3 regions of the Pseudarthrobacter sp. GQ63 genome follow, and region 3 is predicted to be linked to each of the others. Evidence: riboswitches for the same ligand, from Rfam matches in the RefSeq annotation. Region 3 holds a riboswitch; each other region holds the start of a gene.
What was found. A riboswitch is a leader RNA that binds a small molecule or an ion and turns the genes downstream of it on or off. The one in region 3 is predicted to bind thiamine pyrophosphate.
Positions count from the first base shown of each region.

Region 1 (10,255 bases), 410 kb from region 3:
CGGTGGCGATGGTGGCGGCCAGGTCTGCCTGGTTCTCAAACAGCAGCGCAGTGTGGAACAGGCCGGCCTCTCCCCTGCCCGGAAGGTTCAGCCCGGGCGCGGGAGCCAGGTGCACAAGCGGCTTCTGCAGCCGGCCGAGGTAGATTCCGCCGTCCTGCTCGGCAATGACCTCCAGGCCGAGGGCGCGCTGGTAGTAATCGGTCATCACCTCCATGTCGCCCACCTTGAGCATCACGGTGCCCATGGCGAGGTCGGCAGGCAGAAGGTCCTGGCTTGCGGCTTGTGCAGTCATTGATAACTCCCGGTGCTGTGGGCCTTCCGGTCGGCAGCCCTTACACTCTTAAAATTACTTGAAGCTTCAATTTATTCCAAGTCCCGGGCCGGATATCTTTTCAGCGGATGACCCGACCGCCCAGGACAACGTGCGCCAGGCCATGGACCGCCTCCGGTACCTTCCGCGGGTCTTCCCGGCACACGACAACATCTGCCCGCGCCCCTTCTTCCAGGCCGTCCGCGCCCAGCCACTCCCGCGCACTCCAGCACGCGGCGTCCAGGGCAGACGCCATGGGCAGGCCCGCAGCATGGAGGGCCAGGATCTCGTCGGCGATCCTGCCGTGCCTGATCACGCTGCCGGCGTCGGTCCCGGCGTAGATCCGCACGCCTGCCTCGAACGCCTCAAGCACCCGTTCCTTCCGCCGTTCCCACAGTGAACGCATGTGCGCCGCATACCGCGGAAACTTGGGCGCCGCCTGGGCAGCAATGTCCGGGAACGTGGCGATGTTGACCAGGGTGGGCACAATGGGCACCTTCTGCTCCACGAACCTGGGCAGGTGCCTCGGCAGGAGGCCGGTGGCGTGCTCGACGCAGTCGATGCCGGCGTCCAGCACGTCACCGAGCGTCTCTTCCGCGAAGCAGTGGGCGGTAACGCGTGCGCCTTCGTCATGGGCGGCCAGGACGGCATCGCGGACGACGGCGGCAGGGAACGACGGCGCGAGGTCGCCGGCGTCGCGGTCAATCCAGTCCCCCACGAGCTTGACCCATCCGTCGCCTTCCCTGGCCTGTTTACGGACAGCTTCCACCAGGCCCTCCGGTTCGACTTCCTCAGCGAAACCCCGCAGGTACCGGCGCGTGCGCGCAACGTGGCGTCCGGCGCGGATCAGCACCGGGACGTCTTTTCTGTCCTGCAGCCACCGCGTGTCAGCAGGGGAACCTGCGTCACGGATCAACAGTGTGCCGGCCATCAGGTCCGTCCGCGCCTGCTCTTCGGCGGTCGGAGCATCCACCGCCCCTCCCACGCCGAGCCCGATGTGGCAGTGGGCATCCACGAAGCCCGGCAGCACCCATCCCGCCAGGATCCGGTCCGGGGCCTTTGCCGGCCGGCGGAACGTCAGGCGCCCGTCAACAGACCACAGTCCGCGCTGTCCACTCCCGGGTCCGGTCAGGACCGTCCCCGTGAACTCGATGATTTCTGCCATGTGCACCTCTTTCCTGCCCGGTCAGGCTAGCACCGGCAATGTGACAAGCCCCGAAAGAAAGGCTGTGGTAGCTTTCATCTTGACCACACGGGTGCCCCTGCAGGGGCTGAGATCGGGCTGACGCAGCCTGCGACCGTCGAACCTGTCCGGGTAATGCCGGCGAAGGAAGTGAGTATTCCTTGAATACACCAAATCAGCAGCTGAACCCTGCCCGCAACACCCCGGGTGCCACCACTGACGGGAACCCGCCCCCGGTGACGCAATCCCTGAAATCCCATTCCCTGGCCTACCTCGAGGACGCCGGGACCGGTATCCGTGTTCCCGTGACGGAAATCGCGTTGGAGCCGTCCCCCAACGGCGTTCCGAACCAGCCGTTCCGGACTTACCGGACGGCCGGTCCGGGGAGCGACCCCGTTCAGGGTCTTCCTCCTTTCCGCAAGGATTGGATCGAGGCGCGGGCAGACACGGAAGCGTACAGCGGCAGGGAGAGGAACCTGCTCGACGACGGCCGCTCGGCCGTGCGCCGCGGCGCCGCCAGCGCGGAGTGGAAGGGAGCGCCTCCCGTGCCCCGCCGCGCCGTCGAGGGACGGACCGTGACACAGATGCACTACGCACGGCAGGGCGTCATAACCCCGGAAATGCGCTTCGTGGCGCTGCGGGAAAACTGCGATGTTGAACTGGTCCGGAGCGAACTCGCCGCAGGACGGGCCATCATTCCCAACAACATCAACCACCCCGAATCCGAGCCGATGATCATCGGCAAGGCCTTCCTGGTGAAGATCAACGCCAACATCGGCAACTCTGCAGTGACCAGTTCAATCGCCGAAGAGGTGGACAAGCTGCAGTGGGCAACCCGGTGGGGCGCCGACACCGTCATGGATCTCTCCACCGGCGAGGACATCCACACCACCCGGGAATGGATCATCCGCAACTCGCCTGTCCCGATCGGCACCGTCCCCATCTACCAGGCCCTGGAGAAAGTCAACGGCGAGGCCAACGCCCTGACCTGGGAGATCTTCCGCGACACCGTCATCGAACAGTGCGAACAGGGCGTGGACTACATGACCATCCACGCCGGCGTGCTGCTCCGGTACGTTCCCCTGACCGCCAACCGCGTCACCGGCATTGTGTCCCGCGGCGGATCAATCATGGCGGGGTGGTGCCTGGCGCACCACCGGGAGAACTTCCTCTACACGCACTTCGACGAGCTCTGCGGGATCTTCGCGCGGTACGACGTCGCGTTTTCCCTGGGCGACGGCCTGCGGCCGGGCGCGACGGCGGATGCCAACGACGCCGCGCAGTTTGCCGAGCTGGACACCCTCGCCGAGCTCACGCAGCGTGCCTGGGAGTACGACGTCCAGGTGATGGTGGAGGGTCCTGGACACGTTCCGTTCCACCTGGTCAGGGAGAACGTTGAACGGCAGCAGGAGCTGTGCAAGGGCGCACCGTTCTACACGCTGGGCCCGCTGGTGACCGACGTTGCCCCGGGCTATGACCACATCACCTCCGCCATTGGAGCCACGGAAATTGCCCGCTACGGCACGGCGATGCTGTGCTACGTCACGCCCAAGGAACACCTGGGGCTGCCCAACAAGGACGACGTCAAGACAGGGGTGATCACGTACAAGATCGCTGCCCATGCGGCAGACCTTGCCAAAGGCCACCCGGGCGCCCACGAACGTGATGACGCACTGTCCAAGGCACGCTTCGAGTTCCGCTGGCGTGACCAGTTTGCGTTGTCGCTGGACCCGGAGACGGCCGAGGCCTTCCACGACGAGACCCTCCCGGCCGAACCGGCCAAGACGGCCCACTTCTGCTCCATGTGCGGGCCCAAGTTTTGCTCCATGCGGATCAGCCAGGACATCCGGGACGAATACGGATCCGCGGAGGCACAGGCAGCCCTTGCTGAAGCGGCAGCCGGCATGCGGGGCAAGAGCGAAGAATTCCTGGCTGCCGGCGGGAAAGTTTATCTGCCGGAGCTGAGCGTTCCGCCGGGGCGGTAGGAGCCTGCAGGTTCCGTCCGGCTGGTCATTGGGGGCCGGCCGGACGGGCTCCTGTGGAGGGCAGGTTCGGGCGGGATCAGGAGGCGCGTGCCTCCACGCGGCCTGAGTCGCTGATGAACGAACGGATGATGCGGTCCCCTTCCGGGGAGTCGTGGGGCCGGTGGCCGCCGGCGGCCGTGCGGTGATCCGCCCCGGTCTCACGGAGGTAGCCGGCGATCTCCTCGTAGAGCGGCTCCCAGCCGCCTGTCAGGACGAGCGTGGGCACGCCGGGAACGATATGCAGCGGGGCTTCCCAGGACGGCGCCTGCAGCCGCAGCCGCCTGGCAGAACGCTTCTCCTCGGCAGTCACCGGCTGCTGCAGGTCGGTGGCATAGACCCTGCGGACGAACTCGCGCTGGAAATCCTCGTCACTGAGTTGATGCCGGGCGTTGAACAGGGGCTGCATCAGCCCGATGTGCGCCGCCGTGGCCGGCAGTTCAGCGGTCAGGGACAGGCAGGCCGGCTCCACCAGGGTCAGCGAGTACACAAGGTCCGGACGTTCGACGGCGGCCATCATGGCGGAGATGGCTCCTTGCGCATGCGCCACGACGTGCCCGCCGGCGGTGCCCCGGCCGTCGTCCCCAAGGGATTCCAGCAGGATGCGCGTGTCCTCCGCGAACGAGGACGCAGTGGGTTCGGCAACGGGATCGAAGCCGTGGCGGCGCAGGAACAGGGCATCGTAGGACAGGGCTATCCCGTGCTGGCGGGGCCAGGCTGCGGCGCCGAAGCTGCCCGCGCCGTGCGCGAACACTACCCTCTGCTTGAACATGACCCAACCCTATTCCACGGCACCGGTATCCCAACCAAGTAGCGCCAAGTGTCGTTATGAACGGTCAAAACGACACCTGGCGCTACCTAGCTGGGAGAGGGGGATGGCTACTTGCCGAGGAACTTGTCGAAGCCCTTGGGCAGGTTCAGCTGGGAGGGATCGAAGTCGCCCGCCTGCTGGCCAAAAGCTGCGCCGGTGGGCAGCGCCTTGGCGGCGTTCGCCCGGCGGGCCTCGGCGTCCTTGCGCTCCTGCGCGGCTTTGGCCGGGTTGCCGGATTTGGCCTTCTTCTTGGGCGCGTTCTTGGCGTTCTTCCGGGCACCGCCGCCGGCCCCCGGCATCCCGGGCATCCCTGGCATGCCCGGCATCCCGCCCTGGGCCATCTTCTTCATCATCTTCTGGGCCTGCGCGAAGCGCTCCAGCAGGCCGTTGACCTCGGAAACGTGGACGCCGGAACCGCGGGCGATGCGGGCACGGCGGGAGCCGTTGATGATCTTGGGGGCCACGCGCTCATGCGGCGTCATGGACCTGACGATGGCCTCCACGCGGTCGATCTCGCGCTCGTCGAACTGCTCCAGCTGCTGGCGGATGTTCTGGGCACCCGGCATCATCATGAGCATTTTCTTCATGGAGCCCATGTTGCGGATCTGCTGCATCTGGGCCAGGAAGTCGTCAAGGGTGAAGTCCTCCTGGTCGGCGAACTTCTTCGCCATCCGGGCGGCTTCGTCCTTGTCCCAGGACTTCTCGGCCTGCTCGATCAGGGTGAGGACGTCACCCATGTCCAGGATGCGCGAGGCCATCCGGTCCGGGTGGAAAAGCTCAAAGTCGTCCAGGCCCTCGCCGGTGGACGCAAACATCACCGGCTTGCCCGTGACTGACGCGACGGAAAGGGCGGCACCGCCGCGGGCGTCGCCGTCGAGCTTGGACAGCACGATGCCGGTGAAGTTGACGCCTTCGTCGAAAGCGAGCGCCGTGTTCACGGCGTCCTGGCCGATCATCGAGTCGATGACGAACAGGACCTCGTTGGGCACGATGGCGCGGCGGATCTGGCGCGCCTGCTCCATCATGTCGGCATCGACGCCCAGCCGGCCGGCGGTGTCCACGATGACGACGTCGTGGAGTTTCTGGCGTGCTTCCTCCACACCGGCGCGGGCAACCTCAACCGGGTCCCCGGCAGGGTGTTCGAGCTCGGTGTAGGTGGCGCCGGGGTGCGGTGCGAAGACGGGCACCTTGGCGCGCTGGCCCACGATCTGCAACTGCGTCACGGCGTTGGGGCGCTGGAGGTCACAGGCCACGAGCATCGGGCTGTGGCCCTGTGCCTTCAGCCACTTGGACAGCTTTCCGGCGAGGGTGGTCTTGCCGGCACCCTGGAGGCCGGCCAGCATGATGACGGTGGGGCCGCTCTTGGCCAGGCGGATCCGGCGGGTTTCACCACCGAGGATCTCCACCAGTTCCTCGTTGACGATCTTGACGATCTGCTGGCTCGGGTTCAGTGCACCGGAGACCTCAGCGCCCAGGGCGCGTTCCCGTACCCGGCCGGTGAACTCACGGACAACTGGAACGGCAACATCGGCGTCCAAAAGGGCGCGGCGGATCTCGCGGACTGTGGCATCGACGTCGGCTTCGGTAAGCCTGCCTTTACCGCGCAGGTTCTTGAAGGTTGCTGTCAACCGGTCAGAGAGTGAATTGAACACGCGACGTGCACTTCTTTCAGTGGATGATCAGGGCAGTGGATGATCAAAGGCTGTTGATGATCGGGACTCGACTATCTAGGGTACCAAGCCGGGCCCGCAAGGTGGCATGCTGGCCAAATGACGAGCCAACCAACTGTTAAGACCCTGCTCATCCTCGGCGCCTCGGGGGACCTGACGGGCAGGCTGCTCCTGCCGGGACTGGCGCGCCTGGTGGCGAGGGGGCGTGCTGCGGGCCTCCGGCTGGTGGGGGCCGGATCCGATCCCTGGACCCCGGAACAGTGGCGGGAACGGGTGCATGCGTCCTTCGAGGCAGCCGCCGGGTCCGCAGCCGCCGACGGGAAGGAGGCCCTCCAGTCCCTTGAGAAGGAAACGGTATACCACCAGCTGGATGTCACCGCCGAGGGAGCGCTGGCCTCGCTTCTTGGGGCGCTCGAGGGACCCACCGCCGTCTACTTCGCCCTGCCGCCGCGCATCAGCCAGCTTGCCTGTGAGTCCCTCCGGCCGGAGCAGGTCCCGCCGGGCACGCGGCTGGTGATGGAAAAGCCCTTCGGTTCCAGTGAGGACTCGGCCCGCTCGCTCAACCAGACCCTGGTCCGGCTGGTCCCCGAAGACCATGTCCACCGGGTGGACCACTTCCTGGGCAAGGCCACGGTGCTGAACATCCTGGGCCTGCGGTTCGCCAACAATTTCCTGGAACCGGTGTGGGACCGGCACCACGTGGAAAAGGTGGAAATCATCTTCGACGAGGACCTCGCGCTGGAGGGGCGGGCCCGCTACTACGACGGCGCCGGCGCACTGCGGGACATGATCCAGAGCCACCTGCTGCAGATCATGGCCCTGCTGGCCATCGAGCCTCCGGCCACCATCGGTGAACGGGACCTGCGGGATGCCATTTCCGCCGTCCTCCGGGCCAGCAGCGTACCGGAGCCCTATGCCGGTTCCACCCGCAGGGCACGTTACACAGCCGGCCAGGCAGGAGGGAAGGACGTACCCGACTACGCACGGGAGGAAGGCGTGGACGCTGAACGCGGGACGGAGACGCTGGCCGAGATCCAGGTCAACATCGACAACTGGCGCTGGAACGGGGTCCCGTTCATTCTTCGGTCCGGCAAGGCACTGGGCGCCAAGCGGAAGGAGGCAGTGGTCACCTTCCGCCCGGTTCCCCACCTGCCCCGGGGCTTCACCGGCGTGGACTCCCCCAACAAGCTGCGCATCGGCTTCGGCCCGGACACCCTAAGGTTCGACGTCGACGTGAACGGGCCCGGGAACATCTTCAGCCTGAGCCGGGCCACCCTGGAAACCGAGCTCAGCGGCTCCGACCTCCTCCCCTACGGCGAAGTCCTGGAGGGGGTACTGGCGGGCGACCCGCTGCTGTCCGTCCGCGGAGATACGGCGGAGGAGTGCTGGCGGATAGTAGAGCCGGTCCTGCACGCCTGGCAGCAGGACTCGGTCCCCCTGGAAGAGTACGACGCCGGCTCTGCCGGGCCCGCAGCCTGGCCCACCGCGGTGCCCGGGGACTGAGCCGCAGCGGCTTGGGGCGGCGGCCAAGCCGCCGATCTGCGGCGCTGCCTTAAACAACGGAAGAGCGGGCAGGAAACCCTGGGGGTTCCTGCCCGCTCTTCTTGCTGTTCACGGATATTTCCGTGGAGTACCGCCGGCCCTAGATTGCGGCGACGCCGCGTTCACCGGTGCGGACCCGGACGGCTTCGGAGACATCCACGGTCCAGACCTTGCCGTCACCTGCCCGGCCGGTGTTGGAGCTGGCGATGATGACATCGAGGATGTCGTCCGCCTGCTCGTTTGTGGCCAGGACCTCCACGCGGATCTTTGGCAGCAGATCCACGTTGTACTCCGCTCCGCGGTAGACCTCGGTATAGCCGCGCTGCCGGCCATAGCCGCTGGCCGCGCTGACCGTCAGACCCTGCACGCCGTAGGCCTCCAGTCCTTCCCGGATGGCTTCGAGCTTTTCCGGCCTGACGATCGCTGTAATCAGTTTCATGCCCCCACGCTTTCCTTACCTGTTGCTGATTCTGTCTTCTGCGCACCCGTTGCTGCGTCGGATGCCTGCGCGGCGTCCGCCTGGGTCTTTCCGGTGATCATGTCGTGCAGGGGCTGGAAGCTTCCGCCGTGTCCCCCGACGCCGAACTCGTAGGCGGTTTCGGCGTGCAGGCTGAGGTCCACACCCACCGTCTCCTGTTCCTGCGAGACCCGGAAGCCCATGGTCTTGTGGATTGCCAGGGCGATGATCGTGGTCAGGATCGCGGAGTAGGCAATGGCAATGCCGGCTGCTGCGAGCTGCGCCCACATCTGGGTCATGCCGCCGCCGTAGAAGAGGCCGCCGCCGGCGCCTTCCTCGGGAAGGGCGATGAAGCCAAGGGCCACGGTGCCGATGATGCCGGAAACCAGGTGGACACCCACGACGTCGAGCGAGTCATCGAAGCCCCAGCGGAACTTCAGCCCAACTGCCAGGGCGGAGGCGACGCCTGCCACAATGCCCAGGCCAAGGGCACCGACCGGGCTGACGTTGGCGCAGGCGGGGGTGATGGCAACGAGGCCTGCCACCACGCCGGAGGCTGCACCGAGTGAGGTGGGGTGGCCGTCGCGGATGCGCTCCGTGACCAGCCAGCCGAGCATTGCTGCTGCCGGGGCGGCGAGGGTGTTGACCCAGATGAGGCCGCCCTGCTCTGCGGTGGAGGCTGCGCCGCCGTTGAAGCCGAACCAGCCAAACCAGAGAATGGCAGCGCCGAGCATCACGAACGGGATGTTGTGCGGGCGGTGGTTGGGGTCCTTGCCGAAGCCCCGGCGGTTACCGACGATGAAGACGAGGATCAGGGCTGCAACACCGGCGTTGATGTGCACCACGGTGCCGCCGGCGAAGTCGATGGCCTCGCCGAGTGCAGCGCCGACAGCGCCTTCGGTGCTGAACAGGCCGCCGCCCCACACCATGTAGGCAAGCGGGCAGTAGACCAGCGTGACCCAGACCGGAACGAAGACGGTCCAGGCGCCGAACTTGGCGCGGTCAGCGATGGCGCCGCTGATGAGGGCCACCGTGATGATGGCGAAGGTGGCGCCGAAGCCCACCGTGATGAGCCCGTCAGGGCTGTCAATGCCTTCAAGCCCGAAGTTGGCGAAGGGGCTGCCCACCATCTGAAGGAAGCCGTCCCCGGTGGTCATTGAGTATCCCCACAGGACCCAGATGACCCCCACCATGCCGATGGAGATGAAGCTCATCATCATCATGTTCAGCGCGGCCTTGGCCCGGGTCATGCCGCCGTAGAAAAATGCCAGACCCGGTGTCATCAACAGCACAAGCGCCGCCGACACCATGATCCATACGTGACCTGCGGTAAGTTCCATGGTGCACGCCTCTCTTGTCTATTTGGTCGAAATTGCGGAGATGATCCGCCTGCCAACGCCTTTTGCGTCCTGTAACGAGTGTGTCGGCGCTGTGTTTCGGCCGCGGAGGATTTGTATTGCGGGGCTGTTACAACAACCTCTAGGAAGTAAATGGTGCATATCTGGCTTGTTACGGTTATGTTTCACCCCTCCCGCCGAAGCCCGGCACCCACGTACGCAAGGACCACTGGACCATGACGGCAGATACCCGCGTGAGCCGCGCAACATTGCGGATTTTTTCGATGCTGCGCCGGGACAGGCAGAAGCTCCCGCGCGACATCAAGGTGATGCTGGCCGCGGCCTTCCTGATTGCGCTGGGATTCGGTCTTGTTGCCCCCGTGTTGCCGCAATTCGCCACAACCTTCGGGGTGGGAAATACCGAGGCGTCCGTGATCGTGGCCATCTTCGCGTTCATGCGGCTGGTCTTTGCCCCTGCGGGCGGCGCCCTGATAGGCCGGCTGGGCGAGCGCCCCGTCTATGTCACGGGGCTGCTGATCGTGGCGGCGTCCACCGCTGCGTGCGCCTTCGCCCAGGATTACTGGCAGCTGCTGCTGTTCCGCGGGCTTGGCGGCGCCGGCTCAGTGATGTTCACGGTGGCGTCGATGGCGCTGGTGGTGCGGCTCGCGCCGCCCGAGAGCAGGGGCCGCGTCTCGGGTGCCTATGCGTCCGCGTTCCTCATCGGGAACGTGTGCGGCCCGATCGTGGGCGGGCTGCTGGCAGGTTTCGGCCTGCGCGTTCCCTTCCTGGCGTACGCGGCTGCCCTGGTGGTGGCCGCCGTCGTGGTCCAGACGCAGCTGAGCCATCAGCGCCGGGGCAGCGGGCCCCGGCAGGAACGCCCCGACATGCCGCTGGCCGAGGCCCTTGCTGTAGGGACGTACCGGA
Region 1 covers NZ_JCAXEF010000001.1:903,606-913,860, reverse strand. The annotation lists gene AC6CHP_RS04360 (VOC family protein) at 1-292, opposite strand, end outside; gene AC6CHP_RS04355 (amidohydrolase family protein) at 393-1,475, opposite strand; TPP riboswitch at 1,553-1,660, shown strand; gene thiC (phosphomethylpyrimidine synthase ThiC) at 1,655-3,478, shown strand; gene AC6CHP_RS04345 (alpha/beta fold hydrolase) at 3,555-4,286, opposite strand; gene ffh (signal recognition particle protein) at 4,394-5,977, opposite strand; gene AC6CHP_RS04335 (glucose-6-phosphate dehydrogenase) at 6,095-7,498, shown strand; gene AC6CHP_RS04330 (P-II family nitrogen regulator) at 7,638-7,976, opposite strand; gene AC6CHP_RS04325 (ammonium transporter) at 7,973-9,334, opposite strand; gene AC6CHP_RS04320 (MFS transporter) at 9,616-10,255, shown strand, end outside.
Region 1: it holds a riboswitch for thiamine pyrophosphate, as region 3 does, so the genes downstream of both, thiC (phosphomethylpyrimidine synthase ThiC) here and AC6CHP_RS02485 (FAD-dependent oxidoreductase) in region 3, are expected to answer to the same signal.

Region 2 (10,255 bases), on a different contig from region 3:
ACGGCGCCCGGGGTCAGTGCGAACAGGGTGTCGTCGCCGCCACGGCCAACGCCGGCGCCCGGGTGGAAGTGGGTGCCACGCTGGCGGACGATGATCTCGCCGGCGGAAACTACCTGGCCGCCGAAGCGCTTGACGCCAAGGTACTGTGCGTTGGAGTCACGACCGTTGCGAGTGGAGCTCGCGCCCTTTTTATGTGCCATCTGAAATGCCTGCCTCTAAATTCTGGGGAATCTGCTGAAAAACCTGAACAGTAACGGAAGGTTACTTGATACCAGTGATCTTGACCTTGGTCAGTTCCTGGCGGTGACCCTGGCGCTTCTTGTAACCGGTCTTGTTCTTGAACTTCTGGATCACAATCTTAGGACCACGGAGGTCCTGGAGGATCTCAGCCGTAACAGTTACCTTGGCCAGGTCAGCAGCGGCGGAGGTGACCTTGTCACCGTCAACCAGGAGCAGTGCGGGCAGCTGAATGGTGCTGCCAGCTCCACCGGCGACGCGGTTCAGGGTAACGAAGTCTCCAACGGAAACCTTCTCTTGGCGGCCGCCTGCGCGGACAATCGCGTACACCACTTGGGAACTCACTTCTCTCGACGTTTATTACAAATTTGCGTGCGGAACCCGGTTCCATGATTGGGTGGGCTCTCGCTGTGCCTCAACGCCGTGGGGTCATAACCCAAGTGTTGGCGTAAGCACCGAAGATCTAGAATACGCTAGTTTTGGCTTCGGCCGCAAATGAGGCTGGTTCCGGCGGGTTGTCTGTGATAGGCACCACAGCCCAGGTCCACGCCCTTACCTGTGCCCCACCATAGTACCGGCGGGACGCGCCACCAGGTGTCAGGAATGAATGCGCGGCGCGTCGAAAAAGTCCACTTCGAGGCGGCAGGACTGCCTGAACGCCGTCACCATGGCATCCCGGTCCCCCGCGGAAGCAGCGCGGCCGGCCCCGTCCACCATGGCAACCGCCGTGCGGGTGGCGGCAACGAAGTCCTCGTCCGCGTATGTGCGCAGCCACTCGGCGTAGGGGTGGCCGCCTGGTTCCCCGGCAGCCACGAACTGGGCGTGGAGTGTTGTGCCCACCTCGGCATACAGCCAGAAGCAGGGCAGGACTGCTGCGGCCAGCACCGCGTAACTGCCCGACGCCGATGCCGCCGTCAGGTGGTCCACGTAGGACTTGGTCACGGGTCCCAGCTGCGGCTCAACGGTCCGTGTACTAAGCCAGGAGCGGTGCAGCTCAGACTCCACCTCCAGGCACTGTGCGGCGGAACGTGCCCAGAAGAGCTGCTCCTCTTCGGTGGGGGCCAGTGCACTTGTCCGCGCGAGCACCCGTGAGTAGCCGTTGAGGTAGATGGCGTCCTGGGCGAGGTAGTAGGCAAACTCCTTCTCCGGCAGGCTGCCGGAAACCAGGCCGCGGATGAAGTCCAGCGCGTAGATGTCCTCGAGGTCCTTTGCGGCGCCCGCCCAGAGCTGCGCCGCGAAGCTCCCCTTCCCGCGCACCGCGGGCACGTGATGGAAGTGGTGCACGGGCCCATTGCCAGTCCCCACCTCCAGGGTCTCCGAGGCCTCCAGCGCGCCGGCAAGCCAGGGCTTGACCTCGCGCAGGGCTGCCTCCCAGTCCCCCACCCGGGCCTGGACCGTGGCCATGGCCGCCGACAGGGAGCATCCGGTGCCGTGGCTGTTCACTGTTGCCACCCGCTGTCCGGGAACCACCACCACGTCCCTGGACAACAGGCCTGCGGTGTTAACGAGGGCGTCGGGGCATTCGGCCCCTACGAGGTGCCCGCCCTTGACCAGAACCGTGGCTCCCGTGGCGGCGGAAAGATTCCGGCCCTGTTCCAGGGCGCCTTCCCAGGTCTCCTGCACGTCGCCGCCCACAAGCATGGCGAGTTCAGCCAGGTTGGGCGTGATGAGGTGTGCCAGCGGCAGCAGGCCGCGAAGCGCGGCTTCGGCGGATTCCTGGAGGAGCCGGTCGCCGCTGGTGGCCACCATGACAGGGTCCAGGACCACGACGGCGGGACGCACCTTTTCGAGCCACGCACGGACGGCGTCGATCACCCCGGCATCGCCCAGCATTCCGATCTTCACGGCGTCGATACTGATGTCGTCGCTCAGGGCATCGAGCTGCTGGGTGAGGAAGTTGGCGGGGGGAACGTGGACGCCGCGCACGCCGCGGGTGTTCTGTGCTGTGAGGGCGGTGATGGCGGCCATTCCGTAACCGCCGTGGGCGGCGATGCTTTTCAGGTCCGCCTGGACGCCGGCCCCGCCGGAAGGATCGGATCCGGCAATGGAAAGCACCCGGGGCGTGTCGCGGTACTCGCGGGCGGGGGCTGCAGAGGCAGAAACAGCTGCGGGCCCGGGAGCAGGCGCGGGTGTGCCCTGGCTGGTGGCAGTGGGCAGTGCAAAGGTGGAAGACAAGAGACATCCCTTCGCCGGTACTAGCCGGACAGGTTCAACGGGTCTGGATCTCAGCCGGCTCTCTGCGCGGCACCCCGTGTCGGTTCCCCAGCCTAGCTTTTTTGCGGTCCACAGCGTGAAGGTGACACAGTGCGACCGGAGCGGGGTGGATCGCCGGTGTCCAATACCGGGTGTTCACGAGCGCTGCGGAACGCGCCTTAAATGACGGATGCCCGGCCGGCCACTGTCTGTGGCTGGCCGGGCATCCGGTTAATGCCCGCCCTGGGTTCGGGATTCCAGGAGCTCCGTTCCTGGCAGCTCCAATTCCTAGAGCTCTGAGGCAGGGACCCCGACGCCGAGGATAATCGGGGCGTCCGGCCGCTTGTCGCCGGCCGGCTTTGAGGCAGCCGCCTGGTCCGCTCCCGGTGCCTTGGCGGCGTGGGAATGCCCGGCCGCGGCGGCGGGAACGTTCTCGTGCTGCTGGACCGAGGTCTCGTTGGCTGCTCCCTGTGCGCGGCTGGCACTGCGATTGCGGCGTGCCCTGCGCGGGCGTGACTGCTCCAGGGTGTGGTCGGAGTAGTCCTTCTCCGCTGCGGCAGCCACCGGCCGCTGCTGCGGCTGGACGTTGGCCGGTTCCCGCTGCTCCGGGGCCTGCACCGGCTCGGGGGTCCGCTCCGGGGCAGGAGCCTGCTGGGGAGCCTCTTCAGCCCCACGCTGTACCGGCTGCCGCGCCGGCGTTTCGGCCGGCGTGCCGGCTGTCGGGGAGGGCTCGCCCAGGTGGGCGAAGGCTGCAGCCAGGCGGTCCAGGGTGAGCGCAGGCTTTGGCTGCTGCTCCTCTGCGTGCTCCACGAAGGGCAGGACGACTTTCTCCCCGCCAAAGGTCAGGACGGCAGCGGGCCTGGACGCATCGCCGTCGTGCTTCTCCGTTTCAGCCGGCACTGCGGGCTGGGCCTGCGTTGCCTGCCTGGCGGCGGCCAACTCGTCGTCATGCAGGTGGGCTGCATGGGCAGCCGCCGCGATGTTGGCAAGGGCCAGCCTGGTGGCCTCCGCTTTCGCATGCCGCTCGGCGTCCGTCGGATCAGGGTGGACCGTGTGGACGTGGACGGCAGCTGCCGGGGCTGCGTCCGGCTGCTGGCCGCCGCGGCCGCGGCGGCGCTTCCTGTCAGGACGGACACCCGGCTGGCTGCTGTCCGTGCGCTGAGCCTCGATGCGGTTGCCCTCGGCGCGTGCTTCCGGGCGGTGCTCGGAACGCTGCACGTGATGCTCGGCAGCCACAATGTTGGCGCGGCGGTGTTCCACCGGGTCATCGTGGGTGACCACGCCGCGGCCGGCGCAGGCTTCGCACTGCTCGCCGAACACCTCAAGGAGCCCCGTGCCCATGCGCTTACGGGTCATCTGCACCAGGCCCAGGGAGGTGACTTCCGCAACCTGGTGCTTGGTGCGGTCACGGCCCAGGCACTCCACCATGCGCCGCAGGACCAGGTCCCGGTTGGACTCAAGGACCATGTCGATGAAGTCGATGACAATGATGCCGCCGATGTCGCGGAGGCGGAGCTGGCGAACTACTTCCTCTGCAGCTTCCAGGTTGTTCTTGGTGACTGTTTCTTCCAGGTTGCCGCCGCTGCCGGTGAACTTGCCGGTGTTGACGTCCACCACGGTCATGGCTTCGGTACGGTCGATCACCAGCGAGCCGCCCGAGGGCAGGAAGACCTTCCGCTCCAGGGCCTTGTGGATCTGCTCATCGATCCGCCAGGCACTGAAGATGTCCTGGTCCTTGGTCCACTTCTCGAGGCGGCCCACCAGGTCCGGGGCGACGTAGGTGACGTACGCCTCGATGGTGTCCCAGGCTTCCTCGCCTGAAACGATCAGCTTGGAGAAGTCCTCGTTGAAGACGTCGCGGACCACCTTGATAGTGAGGTCCGGTTCGCCGTAGAGCAGCTCCGGGGCAAGGATCTTGGTGGACTTCGACTGGCTTTCGATGCCCTCCCACTGGGCACGCAGCCGGTTGATGTCGTGCGTCAGCTCTTCCTCGGAAGCGCCCTCCGCAGCCGTACGGACAATCACGCCGGCGTGCTCAGGAAGGCGGTCCTTGAGGATCCGCTTCAGGCGGTTGCGTTCGACGTCGGGCAGCTTCCGGGAGATGCCGGTCATGGAGCCGCCGGGAACGTACACCAGGTAGCGGCCGGGCAGGGAGATCTGGCTGGTCAGGCGCGCGCCCTTGTGGCCCACCGGGTCCTTGGTCACCTGGACCAGGACGGTGTCGCCGGACTTCAGCGCGTTCTCGATGCGGCGCTGCTTGCCCTCAAGGTTGACCGCCTCCCAGTTGACCTCGCCGGCGTACAGCACGGCGTTGCGGCCGCGGCCGATGTCCACGAAGGCAGCTTCCATGGACGGCAGGACGTTCTGGACCTTGCCCAGGTAGACGTTGCCGATCAGGGAGTCCTGCTGGGTCTTGGACACGAAGTGCTCGGCCAGGACGCCGTCTTCGAGGACAGCGATCTGGATTCTGTCGTCGCGCTGGCGGACGATCATCTGCCGGTCCACGGATTCCCGGCGTGCCAGGAACTCGGCTTCGGTAATGACGGTACGGCGGCGGCCGGTATCGCGTGATTCGCGGCGGCGCTGCTTCTTGGCTTCCAGGCGGGTGGAGCCCTTGACGCTGGTGACGCGGTTGTTCACGGCCGGCTCGCTGACGGCGCGCGGGGCGCGGACCCGGGTGACCGTGTTGGGCGGATCGTCGTCTTCCCCGCCCGTGAGTTCGAGGTCCTGGTCGCCACGGCGGCGGCGGCGGCGGCGACGGGAGGTCACGCCTTCTTCGGCCTGCCCGGCGGAGTCCTCATCAGCGTCCTCGGCGGCGTCGCTGTCTGCAGCAGCGGCGCTGTCGGCATCTTCACCGTCACGCTCGCCGGCCCTGCTGCGGCCGCGGCGGCCGCGCCCGCGGCGCCTCCGGCGGTTGCCGGCGTCGTCCGAATCGTCCTCGGCGTCGTCCTCCTCGGCTTCCTCAGCTGCTGCCGGTGCGGGCCGGACGACAGTGCTGAGGTCCGGAGCCTGGAAGAGTACCGACGTGGGAGAACCCGGTTCCATGAAAAGGGACCCGAACGGGCCGGCGGGGGCTGAAGACCCGGCAGCGCCGGCCTCGGTCCCGGCAGGAGAATTGGCGTCGCCTGTACCGGAAGGCTCGACGGCGGACGTGGGCTGTGCGGAATCGGTGGTGGCTTTGGCGGCGGGTGCCTGGGCTGCAGCCTCAGCTGCTGCTTCAGTGCCGGCGGACGCATCGGCGGCGGCCGGTGCAGTGCTGGCGGCCGCCGCAGCGGTGCCGGGCGCCGCGGGCTCAGCTGACGCGGTGTCAGCCGGTGCGGTCTCGGTGGGTGCGGTATCGGTGGGTGCGGTCTCGGCCGGCGCAGGCGTCCCTGCCGGCGTTTCCTCCGCGACGGCGACGGCGGGGGCGGACGTCTTGCGGGTGGCAACCCGGCGGCGGCGGACGGGCTTCGATTCTTCCGCGGCAACCTCTGCAGGCCCAGCGGCAAGCGCCTGCTGCGCGCCGTCGTCGGTGGCGCTGTTGGTGCCCCCGGCTTCAGCGCCGGCCTCCGCAGCAAAGACGGGAAGCGGCTCGGCGGTCTCGACTTTCTTCCGCGAACGGCTCCGGCGGGCGGGCGCCTTGGCTTCGTCTGCCGCAGCTTCTGCGGCCCCGGCCTCTGTGGTGACGGCGTCGGGGGCAGCCTCAGTGGCCACGGCCTCGCCGGTTTTTGGAGCGGCCTTCCGCCGGGTCCTGGGGGCCTTCTTGGGCGCGGAGTCGGCGTCCACGGACGCTGCTTCATCGTTAACGGCTAAAACTTGTTCATTATCCATATGTGGCAACACTCCTGCCCCTGACGTACCGCCACATCCGGCACCCATTGGGGCACATATTGTCAAAACCCGCAGGCGTTGACAGAAGTCAAGTGGATACCCCCAGGTTCGCACCGGCAGTGGGGTGCGGCAGCCCGTGGGGGCCGGCAGGATGTTCCAGAACCCGTTGTTCCACACGCCACAACCAGGTGCCGCCCCATGGAGTTGCGGAGTTCGGATCGAAGAATCCAAAGCCTGCGCTGCTCATCATGGGCGGTCTTGCGAACAAGCTGTCGGACTGGACTCCGAATGTGGATCGGGTTCCAGCCACGTTCATTCTCTCATACCCCGGCTATTCCACGGCGGAAGCAGCAGCACTTGTTCCCCTTCCTGGAAGGTCTTTCCAGCGTCCGGCGTTACAATCGGGCAAGGACCACCCGATGAAAAGGACGCCTTGCCAATGCCCAGCATCTCCCCCTTGAGCGGCACCCACGCGCCGGAACGGACTGTGGATCCGGACAGCAGTACAGCCGGAGCCCGCCCGCCGATGACCCGTGACCGGCCGCTCGGCTGGCTGATGGTCATTACCGGGATAATCGGCTGGCTGGCCTCCGGAACCCTGGTGCTGGAGAAACTGGAGGTCCTCAAGGACCCCAACCACACCACGGTGTGCGACGTGAACCCGTGGATCTCCTGCGGCCAGGTGATGCAGACGTGGCAGAGCTCGCTGTTTGGCTTCCCCAATATGTTTATCGGCATCGTGGCGTTCGCCATCACCATCACCGTGGGCATGTCACTGCTGGCCGGCGCCCAATTTGCGCGGTGGTACTGGCTGGGCCTGCAGGCCGGGGTCACGCTCGGTTTCGCGTTCGTGGTGTGGCTGTGGTCCCAGGCCCTCTACGTCATCCACATTCTGTGCCCGTTCTGCATGGTTGTCTGGGCGGCCATGATCCCGCTCTTTGTCTGGGTGACCATCCGGAACATCAGCGCCGGGGTCATCCCTGCCCCCGCCAACGCCGCCCGCATCCTGGGTGACTCCGGCTGGATCATCACCGCCCTGCTGTACGTGGCCGTCATCGCCACCATCTTCTTCGCCTTCATCCAGGTGTTCGCCGGAACCTCAGGATTCTAGGCCTGCTGACGGAAAAAGCCCCTGGTTCCGACGAACCAGGGGCTTTTTGCTGTCCCTGGGCTGTCAGCCCTGGAACCAGATCTTGATCTCACGCCCTGCGGATTCGGCGGAGTCGGAACCGTGGACCAGGTTCTGCTGGACCTTCAGGCCCCAGTCGCGGCCGAAGTCGCCGCGGATGGTGCCTGGGGCTGCCGTGGTGGGGTCGGTGGTGCCGGCCAGCGAACGGAACCCCTCGATGACACGGTGGCCCTCGAAGATGGCCGCCACCACGGGTCCGGAGAGCATGAACTCCACCAGGGGCTCGTAGAAGGGTTTGCCCACGTGCTCCTCATAGTGCTGCTCCAGGAGTTCGCGTGAGGCGTCAACCTTCTTCAGCTCAGCCAAGGTGTAGCCCTTGGCTTCGATCCGGGCCAGGATGGCGCCGGTAAGGTTGCGGGCGACGCCGTCGGGCTTGATCAGGACGAGGGTGCGCTCAGTAGTCACAACTGCTCCAATGCGTTGGTAAGGGGTTTCGGGTCAAGTCTACGGGGACTGCGGCTGCTGGCCGGGCCCGGCCCCGTCCGGATGGGCGGCTTCCCAGGCAGCCTGTTCGCGGGCCCGTTCCCCGGCTTCCCGATCCAGCCGGATTCCTGTGCGGATCCCGTACCACCACGCCGCCGCGAACAGGGTGCCCACCAGGAACATGGCCGGCTCGAAGATCCCGGTGAGGATCAGGACCAGCTGAAGGATCCAGCCCAAGCCGATGCCCCAGGGCTTGGTGAGGAAGGCGCACGCAACAATCATCACCACGCACAGCGCAATCCCCACCCCCAGGATGACCGCCGGCGGGAACTCCCCCCGCCGCAGGCCGAACACCGCCAGGGTGGCGAAGAACATCACGAAGGCTTCCAGCAGGAGGACCGTGGAAGCGAACATCACCTTGGTTGAGCGGCGCTTCTTGGGCATGCCCGGCCGCCACTCGCGCTGCGCTTTGGTTAACTTGGCCATGGAATCAGGCCTCCGTCTTTCCGAGCAGGATCCGCGCCTCGGCCACGAGCGTGATGGAGCCGGTGACCAGCACTCCCCCGGAGAGGTCGTCATTGGCTTCGGCGCGTTCCACCGCCCATTCAAGGGCATCGTCGAGCTTTTCGGCGATGTGCACGTTGTCCTCGCCGAAGCCAAGCTCAACCGCCAGTTCGGCCAGCTCAGCTGCCGGCACGGCCCGCGGGGAGTTCGACTGCGTGAAGCAGAACTCCTCCGCCATCCCGCCCAGGGATTCCTTGAGCTGGCGGAGGATCTCCTCGGCGTCCTTCTCCTTGAGCACTCCGACCACCGGGACAAGCCTGGTGAAGGTGAAGGCTTCCTGCAGGGCGGCTGCGGAGGCCTTGATGCCGTCCGGGTTGTGGGCAGCGTCCACCACGATGGTGGGAGCTGTCCGCACCACTTCTAGGCGGCCCGGCGACGTGACATTCGAGAAGCCTTCCTGGAGCACCTCGAAGTCGAGTTCCTTTTCTCCCCCGAAGAAGGCTTCCAGAGCCGCCACGGCCACCGCGGCGTTCTGTGCCTGGTGGGCGCCGTGCAGCGGGACCAGCAGTTCCGGGTAGCGGCCGGCGCTGCCCTGGATGCTCACCACCTGCCCGCCCACTGCCACGGTCCGGGATTCGACGCCGAATTCCACGCCCTCGAAGCGGAACGGCACCCCCACGTCCTTGGCCTTGTCCAGCAGGACCTGGGCAGCGTCCAGAGGCTGGGCGGCACTGATGAGGTAGCCGCCGGGCTTGATAATGCCGGCCTTTTCGTACGCGATGTCCTCCGTGGTCTCACCCAGCAGGTCCGTGTGGTCCAGCGAGATGGGGGTGATCACGGAAACCTGCCCGTCCCCAACGTTGGTGGCGTCCGTGATGCCGCCGAGGCCAACCTCGATCACGGCCACGTTGACCGGCTGGTCCGCGAAGATGGCGAAGCCCAGGATGGTGAGGCATTCGAAGTAGGTGAGCCGCGGTTCGCCTGCAGCCTCGAGCTCGGAGTCGACGATCTGCAGGTAGGGGCGGATTTCGTCCCAGATGCGCACGAAGGTCTCGTCGGGGACCGGGTGCCCGTCGATGCTGATCCGCTCCGTCACCTTGGACAGGTGCGGGCTGGTGTACCGTCCGGTGCTCAGGCCGTGGGCCCGCAGGACGGATTCGATCATGCGGGCGGTGGAGGTCTTGCCGTTGGTCCCGGTGACGTGGATGATCGGGAACGCCTTGTTCGGCTCGCCCAGCACATCCATCGCCCGGAACAGCGGGGCCAGCCGCGGCTCCATCTTGTTTTCCGGCGCCCGGCCCAGCAGTTCGGCGTAGACGCTCTCTACGGAAAATTCATCAGTCATGGATCAGGCCTCTACTTTTTCGACGGCAACGGCCGGCTCTGCGGCGTCCCCGGGTTCCGCCGTGAGTTCCACGGACAGGGTCTCGCCCTTCACCAGGCCGGCGTTGGCCAGCAGGGCGTCGACGACGTTCTGCTGCGCCGTGACGGTGGTCCGGATCCGGTCGCTGACATTGAGTCCGGCGTCCTTGCGCGCCTGCTGGATGGCACGGACCATGTCGCGGGCCAGGCCTTCCGCCTCGAGCTCAGGAGTGACCTCGGTGTTGAGGACCACGAACCCGCCGCCGGGCAGGACCGCCACCGCTTTGGTGGCAGCGGCAGCACCGCCGTCGGACTCTGCCACGACGGTTTCCAAGGTGTATTCCTGCGGCTCCAACTCCAGGCCGCCCGCGGTGACCACGCCTGCCTCGGACACAGACCAGTCGCCTGACTTGGAGCCCTTGATGGCTTGCTGGACGTTCTTTCCCAGGCGCGGGCCCGCGGCGCGGGCGTTGACCACGAGTTTCTGCTGGATCCCGAACTCTTCCGGCGAGGCCGTGGCAGCATCCAGCAGCCTGA
Region 2 covers NZ_JCAXEF010000002.1:526,489-536,743, forward strand. The annotation lists gene rpmA (50S ribosomal protein L27) at 1-200, opposite strand, end outside; gene rplU (50S ribosomal protein L21) at 262-570, opposite strand; gene thiD (bifunctional hydroxymethylpyrimidine kinase/phosphomethylpyrimidine kinase) at 835-2,292, opposite strand; TPP riboswitch at 2,402-2,499, opposite strand; gene AC6CHP_RS06935 (Rne/Rng family ribonuclease) at 2,719-6,240, opposite strand; gene AC6CHP_RS06940 (vitamin K epoxide reductase family protein) at 6,680-7,351, shown strand; gene ndk (nucleoside-diphosphate kinase) at 7,415-7,834, opposite strand; gene AC6CHP_RS06950 (DUF4233 domain-containing protein) at 7,874-8,338, opposite strand; gene AC6CHP_RS06955 (bifunctional folylpolyglutamate synthase/dihydrofolate synthase) at 8,343-9,701, opposite strand; gene ileS (isoleucine--tRNA ligase) at 9,705-10,255, opposite strand, start outside.
Region 2: it holds a riboswitch for thiamine pyrophosphate, as region 3 does, so the genes downstream of both, thiD (bifunctional hydroxymethylpyrimidine kinase/phosphomethylpyrimidine kinase) here and AC6CHP_RS02485 (FAD-dependent oxidoreductase) in region 3, are expected to answer to the same signal.

Region 3 (10,255 bases):
TTGGCGCCCGCCGCTGCCGCTGCTTCACTTGCTCCTGCGGCTGCGGCGAGGTCCCGGCCGGTCACCTGTCCCCCGGCGTCGTGGGACGTGTAACGGATAAAGACGCGGTTGTAACGCCAGTCGAGGTCCGGATGGTGGTTCTGTTCCTCGGCCAGGCGTCCGACGGCGGCAATCAGCTCAAGTGCGGCAGCCGCCGTCGGCATCTTGAAGACAGTGACCAGCCCGCCGTTGCCGGCCCGCCAGTCAGGCAGTTCAGCCAGGGCTTCGTCGATCCGTTCCGGGGGAAGTGCATCTTTGCCGGCCACTGCTGCTCCTGGGATCAGGGCGCCGGCCGGCAGAAGGCGGGCCTACAGGAACTCGGCCCGGCCCTCCATTGCCGACGACGCCAGCGCATGTTCACGGCGGGGTATGCGACCAGCCGCTTTCGCCAGCCTACCGGCGATGACGGCGTGCTTGAAGGCCTCCCCCATCAGGGCAGGGTTCTGCGCCCGGGTCACCGCCGTGGCCAGGAGCACGGCGTCGCAGCCCAGTTCCATGGCGAGGGCTGCGTCGGAGGCCGTGCCGATGCCCGCGTCAAGCACCACCGGTACCGAGGCCCGGGACACGATGAGCTCGATGTTGTGCGGATTGAGGATGCCCAGGCCGGTGCCGATGGGCGAGCCAAGCGGCATCACAGCGGTGGCTCCGAGGTTCTCCAGCCGCAGGGCCAGCACGGGGTCGTCATTGGTGTACGCGAAGACCTTGAATCCCCTGTTGACCAGCTGCTCTGTGGCGTCCACGAGCTCCACGGCGTCCGGCAGGAGGGTGTGTTCGTCGGCGATGACCTCAAGCTTCACCCAGTCGGTTTCCAGGGCCTCCCGTGCCAGTTCAGCGGTCAGCACAGCATCACGTGCAGTAAAACACCCCGCGGTGTTGGGCAGGACCCGGATGCCGTGGTCCACCAGCAGCTGGAACAGCGAACCCGCCTCATCCGGCGAATAGCGGCGCATGGCCACGGTGGTCAGTGAGGTGCCGGAGGCCAGGAGTGCGGCGCCCAGGCCGTCCAGGCTGGGCGCGCCGCCGGTGCCCATGATGAGCCGGGATGCCAGTGGGACGCCGTCGATCACCAGGGGGTCCTGGACGCCGGAGAGCTGGCTGTTGGTGATGGTGGTTCCGGTCATGGTGGTCAGCCTCCCTGTACTGCCGTGACAAGTTCGACGTCGTCGCCCTCGGCGAGCGCCGTGGCGGACCACAGGCTCCGGGGCACCACCTGGGCGTTGCGGGCTACGGCCACACCCAGCTTCCGCCCGTCCGTGGCCCGGCCGTCCGCGGCCAGTGGACGGCCGGTGACCTCGCTGACGAGCGCGGTGATGGAAGCGTCGTTGGCCACGGTGTGGCCGGTTCCGTTCAGGGTGATATTCATGCTGTCTCCTGGGTGTTGGGTGGGGTTGCAGCCGCTTCAACCAGGTGGGAGGGAGCAGCGGGAAACCGGCCGGGGTTGAACGGGGCCCACCGGGGGTCCTCGATGCCGTCCATGAGTTCGCGGCAGATTGCGGCCGCAGCCGGGGTGAGCAGGATGCCGTGCCGGAAGAATCCGGTGGCAATGATGAGCCCTTGCACGTGGCGTGACCCTTGGGCGCCGGGCATTTCAGACGCCGTCTGCCGGTCCTCAGGTCCTCCGGGCAGCGGCACCCTTCCGAGCAGCGGGGCGTTGTCCGGTGTGCCGGGCCGGGCGCGGGCCGTGCACTCGAGCAGCTCCAGCTCAGCGACCGCGGGCACCAGCACCTGGGCATCGCGGAGAAGCTGGTATACGCCTCCTGCCGATACCGCCCCGGCGCTGGAGCCCGCCCCCCTGCCCAACGCGTCCTCACGCTGGGTTGCCCCGATCACCACTGTTCCGTCCTGCCGCGGAACGATATATACGGGGACACCGCGCACGAGTCCGCGGATGGTGGAGGTCACCAGGGGCCTGAGGTGCGCCGGTACCGCAAGTCGAAGGATGTCCCCATGGACCGGCCGCAGCGGCAGGTGCAGGCTCACTGGCAGTCCGGTGAGTCCCGGGGCGTGCAGTCCGTTGGCCACCACCGTCTCCCCGGCCAGCACGGTACCCCCGCCCTCCAGGGCTACCCCGGCTACGGCCCCGTCCTGCCAGAGCAGGCCGGCTGCCTTGTCCGGCACGGCGAATCCCTCTGCGGCGCGGGCAACGCCGCTTACGGTCGCGCGGGCACCCCCCGCCAGGGCCCGGCGGAGGCAGGCCACCAGCAGCCGGGGGTCCACCTGGTGGTCCCCCGGCGTATCCAGCGCACAGGCAATGCCCGGACTCAAGAGGGGCTCGCGGCGCCGGGCCTCGCGGATGGTGAGCGGTTCAACCGTGAGGCCGTTGGCCTGCTGGACGGCACGCAGGTCCAGCAGCGCCCGCCTGTCCGCGGCATCGGCACCCACGGCGAGGGTCGGCGTCGTAAGATATCCGGGATCCGAGTCCGCGGCCGCAGCGAGGTCCGCAGCGAAACCGGGCCAGCGGGCGGAGGCTTCGAGCATGAGTTCCAGGAGGTCCTCCTCCTGGTAGTGCAGTTCGCTCACCGGCGCAAGCATCCCTGCGGCCGCCCAGCTGGCTCCGGAGCCGGGGGCGTCGTCGATCACCACCACCGAACGGCCCGACCGCCTCGCCTCCCAGGCGATGCCGTGGCCGATGGCTCCTCCGCCGATCACCGCAACGTCGGTTGTGATTGTGGAGCCGGAAGACGGGGGGCCGCTTACGGCATGCACGTCAGGCATCGGTAGTCTCCTTCCCTACGCCGGTATTAACCGGATCAGGTCAAGCGGTCGGCTCTGACGCCCTCTCAGCCCGGCGCTTTGTGACAGCTGCCGCGGCTCCCGCAGTACGAGCCCAGTGTAAAGGAATTAGGCTGGCTCCCATGAATGTGTCCCACCCCCCTGCCGCCGCTTCCCGTCCGTCCGGAACAGACGCCTTTATCAACGCGGAGGGCAGCGCCGGTTTGCACAGTGCGCGCCTTTACCTCTGCACGGACGCGCGCCGCAGCAGGGGCGACTTCGAACAGTTCGTGGATGCCGCATTCGCTGGCGGCGTGGACATCATCCAGCTCCGGGACAAGTCCATCGAAGCCGCCGAGGAGCTGGAACTTTTAGCGATCCTAAAGGAGGCGGCGGTCCGCCACGGCAGGCTATGGGCAGTCAACGACCGCGCCGACATTGCCGTGCTGTCAGGAGCGCCGGTGTTCCACATCGGGCAGAAAGACCTTCCCCTCAAGGCAGCCCGGACGCTGCTGAACGGGAACGCCGCCATCGGCCTGTCCAGCCACAGCCCTGAACAGGTGGATGCCGCCCTGGCCGCGGCCGCCGGCCCGGCGGCGCTCGACTACTTCTGCGTAGGCCCGCTGTGGGCAACACCCACCAAGCCCGGCCGCGCCGCCGTCGGCCTGGACCTGGTGACGTATGCGGCCGCCGCTTCAGCGGCGCAGGGGCAGGGACAGTCCGACGGCGGCGTGCCCTGGTTCGCGATCGGCGGGATAGACCACGGCAACGTGGAACAGGTGGTGGAAGCCGGGGCCAGCAGGATCGTGGTGGTCCGGGCCATTACGGAAGCCGACGATCCGGCAGCCGCAGCCGCATCGCTGCTCGACGCGCTGGACGCCGCCCGCCCGTGACGCGGCGCCGGATCTGCGGCGCATCCCGCGGGCGGTTCCCTGCACTATTCGCGGAATTCGGGCTACGCTGATTTTCGTGTCACATCATCGGCTGGCCCCCAGTGTCCACGAGCACACCAACGCCCTCGAGGCTGCACTCAGCGCCCTGCGGACGGAGCTTGAGCTGCCGGGCGACTACCCGGAAGATGCCGTGGAGGACGCCGAGGCCGCGGTGTCGGCACTGCAGCTGCCGTCCCATGACCTGACGGGCATCGACTTCATCACCATCGATCCGGCGTCGTCCACGGACCTTGACCAGGCGCTCCACATTGAACGGGACGGCAGCAGCTACCGCGTGCTCTACGCCATCGCCGACGTGCCCTCATTCGTGGCTCCCGGCGGTCCCCTGGATGCCGAGACGCGGCGCCGCGGCCAGACTTTCTACACCCCGGACGGCCGCATTCCGCTGCACCCGGAGGTCATCAGCGAGGGCGCCGGAAGCCTCCTGCCGGGGCAGGACTGTTCCGCGTTCGTGTGGGACTTCCGCCTTGATGCCCGCGCCGAGGTCACAACCGTGACGGTCAGGCGGGCTCGGATGCGCAGCCGCGCCAAGCTCAGCTACAAGGGTGCCCAGGCGGAACTGGACGGCGGCAGCCCTTCAGACGTCCTGGTCCTCCTCAAAGAGGTGGGGCTCAAGCGCGTGGAGCTGGAGCGTGCCAGGGAGGGTGCCAGCCTGAACATGCCGGACCAGGAGATTGTCCAGCTTCCCGACGGCGGCTACCGGATTGCCGCGGCCCCGCAGCTTCCGGTGGAGGACTGGAACGCCCAGATCTCGCTCATGACGGGAATGGCGGCGGCGCAGCTCATGCTGGCCGGCAAAGTGGGCATCCTCCGCACCATGCCCTCACCGGACGAGCGTTCCCTGCACCATTTCCGGCTCCAGACGGAGGCACTTGGGAAGCCCTGGGACGGTGAGGTCAGCTACGGCGAATACCTCCGCAGCCTGGATCCCACCGATCCCCGCCAGCTGGCCATCATGCACTCAGCGGGAATGCTCTTCCGCGGTGCGGCGTATACGGCGTTCGACGGCACGGTCCCTGAGGACGCCGTGCAGTCAGCCATCGGGGCCGCCTACGCCCACACCACCGCACCGCTGCGCCGCCTGGTGGACCGCTTTGTCCTGGTGACCTGCGAGGCCCTGTGCAACGGCGGCGAGGTGCCCGGCTGGGTCCGTGAGGCGCTGCCGTCGCTTCCCGAGATCATGGCCAGCTCGGACCAGTTGGCGTCCCGGATGGAACGCTTGGCCCTGGACACAGTGGAGGCGGCGCTCCTCGTGAACCACATCGGACAGGAGTTCGACGCGATCGTGATCTCCGGATCCAAGCCCCAGAAGGAAAACGGGAACGGCGGCAACGGAAAGAACGGCAACGGCAACGGCGGCTCGGGCATCATCCAGATGGCCGAGCCTGCCGTCACGGCCCGTTGTGCCGGCGAACTGGTGGCCGGAACCAAGGTCCGGGTACGCCTGGTGTCCTCCGACATTGCCACCCGGGAAGTGCATTTCGAGCTGGTCCCGTCCTTGTCCTGAGAGGGGCGGTTCTTCCTGCGGGTAGGCAGGCACACCGGGCCAAAGCCGGGTTTCCGTCCCCGTGCGGCTAGACTGAAGAGGTAGAAATGGATGCCCGGTCGTTGATTTCCTTGATTTGAAACCAACAAGCCCGCCCCTACGCGATCTTGAGATACACCCGCTGGTCACCAGTGCCAGCATTTTAGATAGCCCGCGATCGGCTTCCACTGGAATTGCTTGCGCGCCTGAGCGTGCTCCGGAACGGCCTTGGGCCGGCCCGTTGAGCAGGCAGCGCCAATGCCCAAATGAATAAGGAAACTCCACGTGAGTGAATTGCATACCCACCAGCTCCTGACGGACGACTCCGGCACCGAAACGATCGAGCCGGAAGAGACCATCATCTCCGACGAGAAGCCGCACGAGATTGAGGAGAAGTCCTTCGCGGACTTCAACGTCCGCGCCGACATCGTGGAATCCCTCGCGGACGCCGGCATCACCCATCCCTTCCCCATCCAGGCCATGACCCTGCCGGTGGCCCTCTCCGGCCACGACATCATCGGCCAGGCGAAGACCGGCACCGGCAAGACCCTGGGCTTCGGCATCCCCGCCCTGCAGCGGGTGGTGGGCCGGGACGACGCCGGCTACGAAAAGCTCGCTGTCCCCGGCGCACCGCAGGCCCTGGTCATCGTTCCCACCCGTGAACTCGCGGTGCAGGTGGCCAACGACCTGCAGACGGCCTCCCGCAAGAGGAACGCACGCATCGCCACCATCTACGGCGGCCGGGCCTACGAGCCCCAGGTGGAAGCCCTGAAGAATGGCGTGGAGGTTGTGGTGGGAACCCCCGGGCGCCTCATCGACCTCTACAAGCAGAAGCACCTGAGCCTGAAAAACGTCAAGGTCGTCATCCTGGACGAGGCCGACGAAATGCTTGACCTCGGCTTCCTGCCCGACGTCGAAACCCTGATCGCGGCCACGCCGGCAGTCCGCCAGACCCTGCTGTTCTCCGCCACCATGCCCGGCCCCGTCATTGCCATGGCCCGCCGCTACATGACCCAGCCCACCCACATCCGTGCTGCTGATCCGGATGACGAAGGCCTCACCAAGCGGGATATCCGCCAGCTGATCTACCGTGCGCACAGCATGGACAAGATCGAAGTGGTGGCCCGCATCCTCCAGGCCAAGGGCCGCGGCCGGACCATCATCTTCACCAAGACCAAGCGCACCGCGGCCAAGGTCGCCGAGGAACTGGTGGACCGGGGTTTTGCCGCCGCCGCGATCCACGGCGACCTGGGGCAGGGCGCACGCGAGCAGGCGCTCCGGGCTTTCCGCAACAACAAGGTGGACGTCCTGGTGGCAACCGACGTCGCCGCCCGCGGCATCGACGTGGACGACGTCACCCACGTCATCAACTACCAGTGCGTGGAAGACGAAAAGATCTACCTGCACCGGGTGGGCCGCACCGGCCGTGCCGGCAACAAGGGCACCGCCGTGACCTTCGTGGACTGGGACGACATGCCGCGCTGGGGACTGATCAACAAAGCCCTGGGCCTGAGCGTGCCGGAGCCCATTGAAACCTACTCCTCTTCTCCGCATCTTTTTGAGGACCTGGACATTCCCGTAGGCACCAAGGGCCGGCTTCCGCGCGACAAGCGCACCCTGGCCGGTGTTGACGCCGAGGTGCTGGAGGACCTGGGCGAAACGGGCAAGAAGAACGCCCGCGGAGGCCGCGACGCCGGCAGTTCCCGCGACCGCGACGGCCGTGGCCGCGACAGCCGTGACCGCGGGGCCAAGCGCGAAGGCGGCCGCAGCGGCGACTCCGCTGCCCGCTCCGGCGAGCGCCGCCGTCGTACGCCCGAGGCAGCCGCAGCACCCGCAGCTGCCGGTGACGCTCCGGCAGCAACCGAGGCCGAGCAGCCCTCACGCACCCGGCGCCCCCGCACCCGCACCCGGCGCCGCAACGGTGAAGTGGTGGGCGGCGGGAACGCCGCACAATCCGGCAGCACCGAGGCCTAACACCCTTCATGACTGACACTGTCTGGGCGCCGGACGGCAGCAGCCTGGTGGTCCACGCGGACAACGCGGACTTCCTCCCCTCGCTGCCGGACGGCGCCTTCACACTTATCTACGTGGACCCCCCGTTCAACACGGGCCGGGCCCAGCGGCGGCAGCAGACCACCATGGTGGTCAACGCGGACGGCACCGGCGACCGCGTCGGCTTCAAGGGGCGCTCCTACGACACCATCAAAGGCGCGCTCCACCGCTACGACGATGCCTTCAGCGACTACTGGTCCTTCCTGGAGCCGCGGCTCGTGGAGGCGTGGCGGCTGCTGGCGGAGGACGGCACCCTGTACCTGCACCTCGATTACCGCGAGGTGCACTACGCCAAAGTGATGCTGGATGCGATCTTCGGCCGTGAATGCTTCCTGAACGAGATCATCTGGGCCTACGACTACGGCGCCCGGGCCAAGAACCGCTGGCCCACCAAGCACGACAACATCCTGGTGTACGTCAAGAATCCCGCGAAGTACCACTTTAACAGCGCCGAGGTGGACCGCGAACCGTATATGGCACCGGGCCTTGTCACGCCTGCCAAACGCGAACTGGGCAAACTGCCCACGGACGTCTGGTGGCATACCATCGTCTCGCCCACCGGCAAGGAAAAGACCGGGTACCCGACGCAAAAGCCGGAGGGCCTCATCCGCCGGGTGGTGGCGGCGTCCAGCCGGCCCGGTGACTGGTGCCTGGACTTCTTCGCCGGTTCCGGAACCCTGGGTGCGGTGGCCGCAAAGATGGACCGCAGGTTTGTGTGCGTGGACCAGAACCAGCCGGCCATCGACATCATGGCCCAGCGCCTGGGTGCCCACGCCGAGTTCACCGCGTTTCCGCCCAACTAGGTAGCAGCACATGTCGGTTTGAGCCTTCAAAACGACATGTGCTGCTACCTGGTTGCCGTGATCAGGGACGGACGACGGCGGTCCCTGTCCCCAGCTCCTCGATCCTCGCCAGGACGTCCGGCTCGGTGAGGTTCTCCCCCAGCAGGTTCGGTTTGCCGGTGCCGTGGTAGTCCGATGATCCGGTAATCAGGAGGTCGTGCTTGCCGGCGAGCCGCCGCAGGAACCGGCGCCCTTCTTCCGGATTGTCACGATGGTTGATCTCCAGGCCCGCCAGGCCGGCGTCGATCATCTCCTGGTACACCCGCTCACCTACGATCCTGCCGCGGGAGGATGCCACGGGGTGGGCGAAGACAGGGACCCCGCCGGCAGCACGGACCAGTTCGACGGCGATGGCCGGCGCGGGTGCGTAGTGCTGGATGAAGTAGCGCGAGCGTGAGGTGAGGATGGAGGCAAAGGCCTCGGAGCGGTCCTCCACCACCCCGGCGGCCACGAGGGCGTCCGCAATGTGGGGGCGGCCGAGGGTTGCGCCGGGGGCCACATGGTGGATGACGTCGTCCCAGGTGAGGGGGTAGTCCTCCGCAAGCAGGGTGACCATGCGCTCGGCACGGGTATGCCGCGCGTCCTTGGCCTTGGTGATTTCCTCCAGTAGTCCCGGATGCTTCGGGTCGTGCAGATAGCTCAGGAGGTGGACGCTGATGCCCTCCTCTGTCCGGCAGGAAACCTCCATCCCGGGGACCAGGGCTACTCCGTGCTCAACGGCCGCAGCAGAGGCCTCATCCCAGCCTGCCGTGGAATCGTGGTCCGTCAGCGCTATGACGTCCAGGCCGGCGCGGGCGGCGGAAGCCATGACGTCTGCGGGATTCTCGGTGCCGTCCGAGACATTGGAGTGGGCATGCAGGTCGATCCTCACCTGTCCAGACTAGTTGACCCGGCGTTCACCCTGTGTATGCCCGGCCGCAACTCCCCCGTACCGGCCCCCGCCCACACGGGCTGCGCCTGTTCGCGCAGCCGCGACGCTGGTGAGACGATGGTGCGGTGAAAGATGCCGAAAACACCCCCACCTCTGCTTCCCAGCCGCTGGAGGAGCGCGTCAACAACCGCTCGCAGCGGCCCAGTTCCGACGCTTTCAGGGCCTTCATGGCCGGCAACTGGGCGCCCGCCAGCCAGGAGCTCCCGGCACGTGACGCCGTAGCCGGCCACGCCTCGGCCCGGCGCAGGGCAATCTCCGGACAGTTCAAGGGCGAACGCCTGGTGATCCCCGCCGGCCCGCTGAAAGTCCGCTCCAACGACTGCGACTACCGCTTCCGCCCCCACTCCGGATTCGCGCACCTCACCGGGCTCGGCCTCGACCACGAGCCTGACGCCGTCCTGATCCTTGAACCGGTCGGGGAAGGAAAGGGCGACGACGGCGGCCACCACCGGGCGACGCTCTACTTCCGGCCGCTGGCAGGGCGGGACACGGAACAGTTCTACGCGGACTCCCGGGCCGGCGAGTTCTGGATCGGCGCCCGTCCCACCCTGGCCGAGTTCGAGGCACGCCTTGGCATGGCAACGGCACACATCGACCAGCTGGAGACAGCCATCACCAAGGACGTGGGCGCCCCGGAAATCGGCGGCATCTCCATCCGACTGGTCCGCAAGGTGGATGAGAACATCGACGCGCTGGTGGACACCGCCCGATACAACACGGCCAAGGACCCGGACAACCTGGACCTCGCCGTCCTCGATGCCCTGGACGAAAAGCTGAGCGAAGCCCTCTCCGAACTGCGCCTGCTCAAGGACGACTGGGAGATCGAGCAAATGAAGCTCGCCGTGGCTGCCACCGTTGAAGGCTTCGAGGAGGTGGTGAAAGTCCTGCCGCGCGCCCTCACGCATGCCCGCGGCGAGCGCGTGGTGGAAGGCGCCTTCTTCGCCCGGGCACGCGAGGTGGGGAACGAACTGGGATACGACACCATCGCGGCCTCCGGTAACAACGCCACGGTGCTCCACTGGACCCGCAATACCGGAAAGATCCACGCCGGAGAGCTCCTCCTGCTGGACGCCGGCGTGGAAGCGGATTCCCTCTACACGGCGGACATTACCCGCACCCTTCCCGCCAGCGGCGTGTTCACCGACATCCAGCGCAAAGTGTACGAAGCGGTGCTCGACGCGGCCGACGCCGGGTTCGCCGC
Region 3 covers NZ_JCAXEF010000001.1:495,999-506,253, reverse strand. The annotation lists gene AC6CHP_RS02500 (4a-hydroxytetrahydrobiopterin dehydratase) at 1-305, opposite strand, end outside; gene AC6CHP_RS02495 (thiazole synthase) at 348-1,160, opposite strand; gene thiS (sulfur carrier protein ThiS) at 1,166-1,402, opposite strand; gene AC6CHP_RS02485 (FAD-dependent oxidoreductase) at 1,399-2,754, opposite strand; TPP riboswitch at 2,750-2,867, opposite strand; gene thiE (thiamine phosphate synthase) at 2,895-3,644, shown strand; gene AC6CHP_RS02475 (RNB domain-containing ribonuclease) at 3,721-5,211, shown strand; gene AC6CHP_RS02470 (DEAD/DEAH box helicase) at 5,515-7,203, shown strand; gene AC6CHP_RS02465 (DNA-methyltransferase) at 7,212-8,084, shown strand; gene AC6CHP_RS02460 (PHP domain-containing protein) at 8,146-8,994, opposite strand; gene AC6CHP_RS02455 (aminopeptidase P family protein) at 9,120-10,255, shown strand, end outside.